DNA from 3 places in the Cytobacillus sp. FSL W8-0315 genome. Region 3 is predicted to be linked to each of the others. Evidence: predicted binding sites of a transcription regulator. Region 3 holds the regulator's gene; each other region holds the start of a gene.
The links. The regulator Rex, encoded in region 3, represses fermentation and respiration genes when NADH is low (regulators of the CRP and FNR family bind a similar motif). The targets are predictions, from matches to a motif close to TTGTGAAATATTTCACAA.

Region 1 (3,280 bases), 510 kb from region 3:
ATAACGGCTGTCACTTCATCGGGCAATTCGGGTCCGAATATTTGGACGGTCGGATCACCGGGAACAGCCTCGAAGGCCATTTCTGTAGGAGCCTCAACACCAACAATGAAGGTGCCATTTTTGAGCATAGGCGGGCGGGAAATTCGTCTTGATTTGCTGCAGGGTTCAAAGGATTGGGAATTTGACCGATCCTTTGAATTGGTCGATGGAGGACTCGGTCATCCTGAAGAATTGAAGAATGCCAAAGGGAAAATGGTATTAGTGGAACGAGGGGAACTAACGTTTACTGATAAGGCAGTCCATGCAATGGAAGCAGGAGCAGAGGGAATCATTATTTTTAATAATACAAAAGGCAGGTTCTTTGGCAATCTGGACAGTGGTGTTCCAATTCCAGTAGCGGCGTTATCAAAGGAAGAAGGAGAGGAGCTCAAGAAGAACATTAATGAAGGAAGACTCCTTGCCCGGACTAATATAATAGAAGAAAGGGATATCCTGGCTGACTTCAGTTCCCGCGGACCCGTTACATCAACATGGGAAATCAAGCCGGATGTTGTGGCACCTGGAGTCGCCATAAATAGCACCATTCCTGGCGGTTACCTGCCGCTGCAGGGGACTAGCATGGCCGCTCCGCACGTCGCAGGGGCCTGTGCCATCCTGAAACAGTCTCATCCCGAATGGGGGCCGGAACGGATTAAGGCAGTACTTATGAATACGGCTAAGCTTCTTATGAATACAGAAGGAAAAACATATAGAACTTATGAGCAGGGAGCAGGCAGAATCCAGCTTGATCAAGCGCTGAGAGCAGAAACGCTTGTCCTCCCGGCCTCTCTGCAGTTTGGGAAATTTCAGATCGCGGACAGGCTGCATGAACACAGCAGTTTTATAGCGGTTGAAAATATTAGTGAGAAAACGCAGACCTACTCCTTTTCTGTACCTTATAAGGCACAGGGCATCAATTGGGAAATGCCTATGACATTTCAATTAAACCCAGGTGATAAGAAAAAGGTGGAAATCAAAATGTCGGCAGACCCGACTCTTTTAAAGAAAAAGATCTATGATGGGTACCTGCTTATGAAGGCAGGTGCCGAAAGCATCAGAATTCCCTATCTTTATGTGCTTGAAGAGCCGGATTATCCAAGGGTGATGGGATTCGGACTGGGCAAAGGAGATAAGCCGGGCACGTATCGCTATGAAGTGTATCTTCCTGGCGGGGCAGAAGAGTTCGGAATTGCCATGTTTGATTCGGAAAGCCTCCGCTTCATGGGATATCTTGACTGGAAAAGAAATGCAGGCAAAGGACAGCTGCTGCAGGAAATTCCGGCAGATAAGCTTCCCGGGCCTGGGCTGTACCTTGCAAAGGTGTTTGCCAAAAAAGCCGGCAAGGAAGATTGGATTGAAACCTACCTATTTGTGAGGCCGGATGGGCAGCTCGGGGACCCGGAACCTTCGGTAAACAAGCGGACCACTCAAAGTAAGTGATAATGTTAATTTAAAGCGTTTTCAGGAGCGATGCAGAAACTCGCTCCTTTTTCAATAGATATCCAAAAATTAAATGTGATAAATATGTGAACATACCATATTTTTACCTTTTTGTTTGTGAACTTTTTCACTCCAAACGCATTGACATTGACAAAGCCCTATTGTATGCTTACAAAGGGTAAAAGATGATAGGGTTTTCAAAATATTTGTGCAGACATATTTCCCACTTCTGCATGATGTTAATATGATTAATTATGGCCTCAAAACCCACTTACCATTCTCTTAAGGGAGGATGCGTTTTTATGCGTCAAAAAGACCGCAACCCATTTAAGGCGATGGCCTTAATGTCCGCCATTCTTTCTCAGTTAGTAGGTTCCACGCTCATTGGCATTTTCGCCGGAAGGTGGCTTGACAGCAAGGCAGGAACAGAGCCGTTATTCCTATTGGTCGGTTTGTTCATTGGACTGGGCGCCGGGATTTACGCCATGCTTCGCTTAATCCAACATTTCTTCACAGGAGAATGAACATCATGCCGGAAATCAAAGTAACTTTTCAAAGACAGCGAAAATACATATTCCTTTTGTTGTCTGTATACGTTCTCGGCTGGGGGTTTACACCTTATCAATCTATTTTTCTGGGCTTGATATTTGGTACAAGCTTAAGCCTGTTCAATTTGTGGCTGATTTCACGAAAGGCGCTGCAGTTTGGAGAGGCAGTCGAGAGAGGCGAGAAGGTGCGTTCACTTGGAACGGTATCCAGAATGGCTACAGCAGTATTTGCTGTGATGATCGCTCTGGAATATCCGGATAAGCTGCATCTGATCAGTGTGGTATTTGGATTAATGACATCCTATATTGTCATTATGATAGATTATTTTCTTCAATCTTTTCAATTACGTAAATAGCGGGAAGAGAGGTGAACACTATTGCATCATGAAGCTCCTATAGTGGACTTTTTAGGATTGAATTTTAACTTATCAAACGTACTGATGATTACAGTGGCAAGTGCTATTGTTTTCATTATTGCTTTGCTTTCAACCCGTCGATTGGCCATGAAACCAACGGGGATGCAAAATTTCTTCGAATGGATTATGGATTTTGTTAAGAATATCATTAACAGCACGATGGACTGGAAGACAGGCGGAAGATTCCACATCCTTGGATTAACCCTGATCATGTATATCTTTGTTTCAAACATGCTCGGACTTCCGTTCGCAATCACTTATGATCACACTTTATGGTGGAAATCGCCGACAGCCGATCCTGTTATCACATTAACATTAGCGGCAATGGTTGTTGGGCTTTCGCATTACTATGGCGTAAAGCTTAAAGGAGTAGGAGAATACGGCCGGGATTTTATCAGGCCAATGCCTTTCTTGTTCCCATTGAAAATCATTGAAGAGTTTGCAAACACTCTGACGTTGGGACTTCGTCTTTACGGTAATATCTATGCAGGTGAAATCCTGCTGACATTGCTTGTCGGAGGACTGGCTCACGCCGGTGTAGGCGGAATGCTTGCAGCAATCCTGCCGACACTTGTATGGCAAGGATTCTCAATCTTTGTCGGATCTATCCAGGCATTCATTTTCTGTATGTTAACAATGGTTTATATGGCACACAAAGTGAGCCATGACCATTAATATATACCTGTTCATTTCATGGACAAAACATTTTAAACAAATAAATTTTCATACAATTTAAGGAGGAACTCAATAATGGGTCTTTTAGCAGCAGCAATTGCAATCGGTTTAGCAGCACTAGGTGCCGGTATCGGTAACGGTCTTATCGTATCAAAAACAGTT
Region 2 (3,280 bases), 1.8 Mb from region 3:
TGAAGAAGTCCGACGTTTTGCGAATATGTTGTATAAGGAAAAGCATTAAAGACAGCACCAAGGATAATCGCAAGTCCTTCGGCACGATAGCCATTTGACAGATCTTTCTCTTCCAATTTTTCTTCACAGATATCACCAAGGGCAAAGTATACGCCCGTAGATTCAACTAAACTGACCATTGCTACGAGTATCATTGTGAGGATCGCTGTCACCTCAAATGTCGGCATGCCGAAATAGAAAGGGGATGGCATATGAAACCAGGAAGCTTCCCCAACAGCGGAGAAATCTACCATGCCCATAAAAAACGCAGTAATGGTGCCAGCAGCCAGCCCCAGCAAAATGGCAATCGCTCGAACAAAGCCTTTAAAGAATCGGAAAAGTACTATGATGAACAGCAAAGTGCCAAAAGCCAATGCTATATTTGTCAGGGAGCCAAAGTCAGGGCTTCCCTCACCTCCAGCCATATTATTCATTGCTACAGGAATTAACGTAATCCCTATAATGGTAACTACAGACCCTGTTACAACAGGCGGAAAAAATTTAACCAGTTTTCCAAAATACTTTGAAACAGCTACAACGAAAATACCAGAAACCAGAATAGAACCATAGATAGCAGGTATTCCATACTGCCCTCCGATCGCAATCATCGGTCCAACGGCCGTAAATGTGCAGCCCAGAACTACGGGAAGGCCAATCCCAAAAAATTTACTGCGCCATACTTGAAGGAGTGTTGCAATTCCGCACATAAAAATATCAATGGAAACAAGATAAGTAAGCTGTTCCCCTGTTAAGCCAAGTGCCCCTCCTACAATCAATGGTACAATTACCGCGCCTGCATACATGGCAAGGACATGCTGAATTCCCAATGAAGCAATTTTAAGCGGATTCTGATTCATCGTATCATTTCCTCCATATTCTTTGCTGTATTATCAAAGCTGATCATGCCGTTTTCAAGTGAGTCAATAATAGCTAAGGACTCGACCCGGAATCCCTTTTCCCTCAGCAGCTGTCCGCCATTTTGAAAGCCTTTTTCAATAACGATTCCAATCCCTGCAATTCCTGATCCCGCTTTTTTTACTATATCCGCAAGACCTAGTGCTGCCTGTCCATTCGCCAGAAAATCATCGATTATAAGGACATTATCTTTTTCTGATAGATATTTCTTTGAAACAGAGATTTCACTTGTTTCTTCCTTAGTAAAAGAATAGACAGAGGCTGTAATCAGGTCATTTACCAGAGTGAGAGATTTTCTTTTTCTAGCGAATACAACTGGAGCATTCAGATGGAGCCCAGCCATTACAGCTGGCGCAATCCCCGAAGATTCGATAGTCAATATTTTTGTAATCCCGCTTCTGGAGAATCTATCTGCAAATTCTTTGCCGACTTCATGCATTAGCTGAGGATCTATTTGGTGGTTCAGAAAAGAATCCACCTTTAAAACTGTCGGAGATAAAACAATCCCTTCGCTCTTTATTTTTTCAATAAGCATATCCATTTTGCATCCTCCTCTATGATAGATAGCCTTCAATTACTCATTCCAGCCATATAAAAAGCCTGAAGCCCATCGCATTCACAACATAAAAATGAGTGAAGCAATGGCCTTCAGGCTAATGATCTAAGCTGCAGGCAAACAAGGATGACTTTAAACGTCCTTTACATTGCTCACTCATAGTCGGATCATTTACGGTAACCCGGTAGAAACTTGCGAGCCATATCCTCGCGATTATATGAGTGAATGTTATTAATTTATTAACATTATAACATCATTTACTAATACTTCAATCAAAAATTTAACTAAATACGAACTAAACAATATATTACCAGAAAATTGTTCGCTAATCAGATAATTCGCCCTCTTCAGTATGTTTATTTTTAAAAATTTGCCTTCCTTCTGAAGCTCAATTAAACCTTCACAGTTTTTTCACAATTCACAGGAGTTTTTTGTGACATAAATCACTTAAATATCAATTTTTCACCATTATCATAGTGTTTAAGTTACGAATGAACAATTTGTGAACTCACTGAAAGCATCTAGAATCTTCCTAAATGTTTTGTATTATGAAAGTGTAATCATTTACTTTTTCCAAATATTCGAAAGGAGTGAAAGACAATGGCGAAAACAGAACTCAGCCGAAAAACAAAAACTGAAATAGAGGATAGCTCTTCCTTAAAGGGAACGCTAGCTTCCGTTTTCTTATTAGGATTCTTCCTGATCATTACATGGGCAGGTGTTTATTCATTATTTATCAGCCGCTTTTAGAGTTAGAAAGGGGAAAAAGCCATGCATATGCATAAATTTGAAAAGGCCTGGCTCACTTTTGGAATCGGATCGCTGCTTGTTTTTCTAACAGTCTTGGGAGTCAGCGCATTTTACCTGGGCAATCAGCCCCCAAGCTGTTTGGCAACAATCGACCCTGAAAAGGTCGATACTACCGCTCCATTTAATGAGCCAGGACTGAAAAGGGTAGAAGGGAAAGATTGGGATTACGAATTGGTATACGTAGCATCTGCGTTTTCCTATAGCCCAGCTGAAGTGGAGGTTCCATATGGTGCTAAAGTGAAAATTATCGCAACAACCAAAGACGTTGTCCACGGTTTCGAAGTTGCAGGATCAAATATCAACATGATGCTAGAACCCGGCTATATCAGTGAACACATTACAACATTTGATAAAACTGGAGAATACTTAATTGTATGTAATGAATATTGCGGTGTTGGTCACCACATGATGTCGTCTAAAATTAAGGTGGTGGAATAATGTTTAATCCTTCAGCAAAATTTAAAGTTGACCGCCGTGACGGAAAATTGGCAATGGCTCACTTTTTCGTTGCATTTACAGCTTTAGCAATAGGCGGCCTTGCTGGCTTATTGCAGACTTTGGTCCGCTCCGGTAAATTCGAGCTTCCGGCAGGCATCGGGTATTACCAAATTCTCACGGTTCACGGTGTTGTACTCGGACTTGTACTTACTACCTTTTTTATAATGGGCTTCCAGTTAGCAGCAACAAGCAAAACATCAGGAACCCTTACAAATAAACAGCGAATTGCCGGCTGGGCCGGTTTTTGGCTGATGACAGCAGGAACTGTTCTTGCAGCTGTCATGATCCTGTTGAATGAAGCTACTGTTCTTTATACTTTCTATGCTCCTCTTCAGGCACATGCATTGTACTATATCGGTTTAACACTTGTTATAGTGGGAAGCTGGATTGACGGGGCAGCCATCATTATGAAGTATGCAGAATGGAGAAGAAAAAATCCCGGGCAGCCGAGTCCGTTATTAA
Region 3 (3,280 bases):
ATCTCGTAAACCTGGGAAACGACCTTATCAAGGAAATATCGGTCATGGGATACGATTAGAATGGCACCGTTGTATCCCTGCAGGTACTGTTCGAGCCATGATAATGTTTCAATATCCAGGTGGTTGGTAGGCTCGTCCAGTATTAAGATATCAGGCTTTGTCAGCAAAAGTTTACCAAGGGCCAATCTGGTACGCTGTCCGCCGCTCAATGATGAAATTTTAGTGTCATAGCCCATTGAGCTGAAGTTGAGTCCGTGGAGAATGGAACGGATATCTGCCTCATATTGATAGCCGCCATTTTCTTTGAAATCAACCTGAAGCTTGTCGTATTCTTTTAAGATGCGTTCATAGGCATCAGAGTTATTTAGGATATCAGGGTCTGCCATTTGTTCTTCAAGGCTGCGAAGCTGTTTTTCCTGCTTCTGCAGATGACTAAAAACAGTCAGCATTTCATCCCAAATGGATAACTCTGATTCCAGGCCGGTATTTTGTGCAAGATAGCCAATTGTTACTTCCTTTGGCTTTATAATCTCACCGGAGTCATATGTCATTTGTCCGGCAATAATTTTCAAAAGGGTGGACTTTCCTGCACCATTGCGCCCTACTAGCGCAATCCTGTCCCTGGTTTGTACTTCAAGCTTTATATTGGTTAAAATGGGATCAGCGCCAAAATTTTTCGCCAGCTGATTGACTTGTAATAGTATCATGTTCTTTCACCTCGGGTATAGAGTAAGTGTAACTCATTCATATATGTTCGGCAATAAAGGAGACAGGACTATAATCCCTTCTGCAGGGCATTCAATCAAGACAAAAGGCAAATAAATATGTGAGGAACAATACAAAGCACATACAAAGTAACAGAAAAATAGTGTATGATTTTGAAGAGAGGTGTTTTGAATGGCGGATTTTACTCATTTTAATCAAGAGGGCAGGGCAAAAATGGTGGATGTCAGCGATAAACCTGAAACGGCAAGAACAGCCATTGCTCAATCAAGTATTACTCTTAATCAGGAGATATACGAAAAGATAACATCCAACTCTATGAAAAAAGGGGATGTACTCGCTGTTGCACAAACTGCAGGCATTATGGCGAGCAAGAAAACATGGGACATTATTCCGATGTGCCATCCGCTGCCGCTTAAGGGCGTGGACATTTCATTTTCATGGAAGGCGGAAGAGGAAGAGTATGTCCTGATCATTACTGCTTCTGTAAAAACGAAGGGAAATACGGGTGTGGAAATGGAAGCGTTAACAGCCGCTTCTGTCTGTGCGCTGACCGTTTATGACATGTGCAAGGCTGTAGATAAAGGAATGGTGATTGGGCCAACCTTTTTAATAGAGAAAACAGGCGGAAAAAACGGAGATTTTAAAAGAAATTAATTCATCATAAGAAATGGGGATGGACGAATGGCCAATGAACCAATTAAGATACCGCAGGCAACAGCTAAACGGCTGCCTTTATACTACCGCTTTCTAAAAAACCTTCACTCATCAGGCAAACAAAGAGTCTCTTCAGCAGAATTGAGTGAGGCGGTAAAGGTAGATTCTGCAACAATCCGCCGCGATTTTTCGTACTTTGGTGCGTTAGGAAAAAAAGGATATGGATATAATGTGAATTACCTGCTGGGCTTCTTTCGGAAGACTCTTGACCAGGATGAGCTGACTAAAGTAGCTTTGATCGGGGTAGGGAATTTAGGAACAGCCTTTCTTAACTATAATTTTCTTAAAAATAATAATACCAAAATAGAAGTAGCCTTTGATGTTGATGAGAGTAAGGTTGGCACGAAAATCGGTGATGTACCGGTCCATCATATGGATGACCTTGAAGAAGTTATTATAAATAATAATATTCAGGTGGCGATTTTAACGGTGCCGGCACCGCCTGCCCAGGCTATTACCGATCGGATGGTGAATGCGAAAATAAAAGGAATCCTTAATTTTACACCTGCGAGGCTCACTGTGCCAGCCTCGATTCGGATTCACCATATCGATCTGGCAGTAGAATTGCAGTCACTGGTTTATTTTCTGAAAAACTATCCGGAAGAAATGTAAAAAAATGAGCCTTTTGGGGGCTCATTTTTTCATTTTATTTTTCATTTTAAAATGCAGGCCAACCATCCGCAGTCCGGTGCCAAAATCGAATGTGGCAATTATAATCAGAAAATAAGTAAAGAATCCCCAGGTTTCTTCATGCTGGATATTCTGTATGGCTATAAAAGTGAAAAGGCATCCGAGAAGGATGTAAATAAAGCCTGAAAACAAAGGTGTGCTTCTCATCAAAATCCCCCAGTAAGTTTAAAACTCTGCAAAGCATTTCCCTATGCTAGAAAAAGCTGATAAAGCTCTGCATTTTTTCCATTTCTTCTAACCATTTTTGCATATTATCCTGATTCAGCTGGATAACCGCAACAAAGGTGTTCATCGCCACATGGGCAAAAATCGGCACAATAATCCGCTTCGTTTTGACATATAAGAAAGCAAAGGTGAACCCCATTGCCGAGTACAGCAGTACATGTTCAGGCTCGAAATGGGCAAGTGCAAAAATGACTGAGCTGATCAGGGCCGATAAGAAGAAGTTGAAGCGCTTATGGAGAGAACCGAAAATAACTTTTCTAAAGACAATCTCCTCAAGTATTGGCCCAATGACCGAACTAATTAAGATAACGATTGGCGATGCTTCAATAATCCGGATAATCTGCTGCGTATTCTCAGATCCCATTTCAATCCCAATCATATTTTCAATGCTGGCAGCAGTAGCTTGAGCGATCAGGGCCAAAAATATACCCCCAACTGCCCAGCCCGCTGAGCTTGCTGCGGAAGATGCATCCCTATCCAGGCCTTTTTTCATCTCTTTTCTTAATAATAGAAGCGTAATGATCAGTGTAACCGTAAAACTGATGACAAGCCAGTAGGCTACAGCCAGGATCTGCATGTTTTCGGGGTTCTGTCCAAGGGCATCTGCAATAAATAACACAAGCGGAACGCCAAACAAACTGGACAGCTGCATGGCAATATAAGCTATTAATATAAACCAATATTCCTTCTTCAAAATGTTATACTCCTTATTCTGAGTGTTGGAAAACAAGTCCTAAAGCCATTGTACTCTTAATAAGGAGCGGGTTTCAAATATCAGCATCAAAGCAGGAAAATACTATGGGTAAAGTGAAGAGTTCCGAAGCATACTTAAGAGGTTGTCTGTGTCGAAAAATAGCGTGTATGGGCGAATGAAATTTTTTCTAAAAAATTTAAGCTTCACCCTTGCAAATAGAAATGAGATTCA

Region 1: a site for Rex is predicted at 1,595-1,612, ahead of MKY20_RS05105 (AtpZ/AtpI family protein). Genes of this name have one in related genera too.
Region 2: a site for Rex is predicted at 1,942-1,959, ahead of MKY20_RS11740 (cytochrome c oxidase subunit 2A). Genes of this name have one in related genera too.

What each region holds. Positions count from the first base shown of each region.
Region 1 is NZ_JBBOOC010000001.1:953,751-957,030, forward strand. It holds gene MKY20_RS05100 (S8 family serine peptidase) at 1-1,479, shown strand, start outside; gene MKY20_RS05105 (AtpZ/AtpI family protein) at 1,782-2,003, shown strand; gene MKY20_RS05110 (ATP synthase subunit I) at 2,009-2,383, shown strand; gene atpB (F0F1 ATP synthase subunit A) at 2,405-3,118, shown strand; gene atpE (F0F1 ATP synthase subunit C) at 3,194-3,280, shown strand, end outside.
Region 2 is NZ_JBBOOC010000001.1:2,281,180-2,284,459, reverse strand. It holds gene MKY20_RS11750 (nucleobase:cation symporter-2 family protein) at 1-896, opposite strand, end outside; gene MKY20_RS11745 (xanthine phosphoribosyltransferase) at 893-1,495, opposite strand; purine riboswitch at 1,650-1,751, opposite strand; gene MKY20_RS11740 (cytochrome c oxidase subunit 2A) at 2,111-2,260, shown strand; gene MKY20_RS11735 (cytochrome c oxidase subunit II) at 2,282-2,758, shown strand; gene MKY20_RS11730 (b(o/a)3-type cytochrome-c oxidase subunit 1) at 2,758-3,280, shown strand, end outside.
Region 3 is NZ_JBBOOC010000001.1:441,529-444,808, reverse strand. It holds gene MKY20_RS02395 (ABC-F family ATP-binding cassette domain-containing protein) at 1-707, opposite strand, end outside; gene moaC (cyclic pyranopterin monophosphate synthase MoaC) at 898-1,380, shown strand; gene MKY20_RS02385 (redox-sensing transcriptional repressor Rex) at 1,408-2,052, shown strand; gene MKY20_RS02380 (YdiK family protein) at 2,074-2,277, opposite strand; gene MKY20_RS02375 (CPBP family intramembrane glutamic endopeptidase) at 2,324-3,049, opposite strand.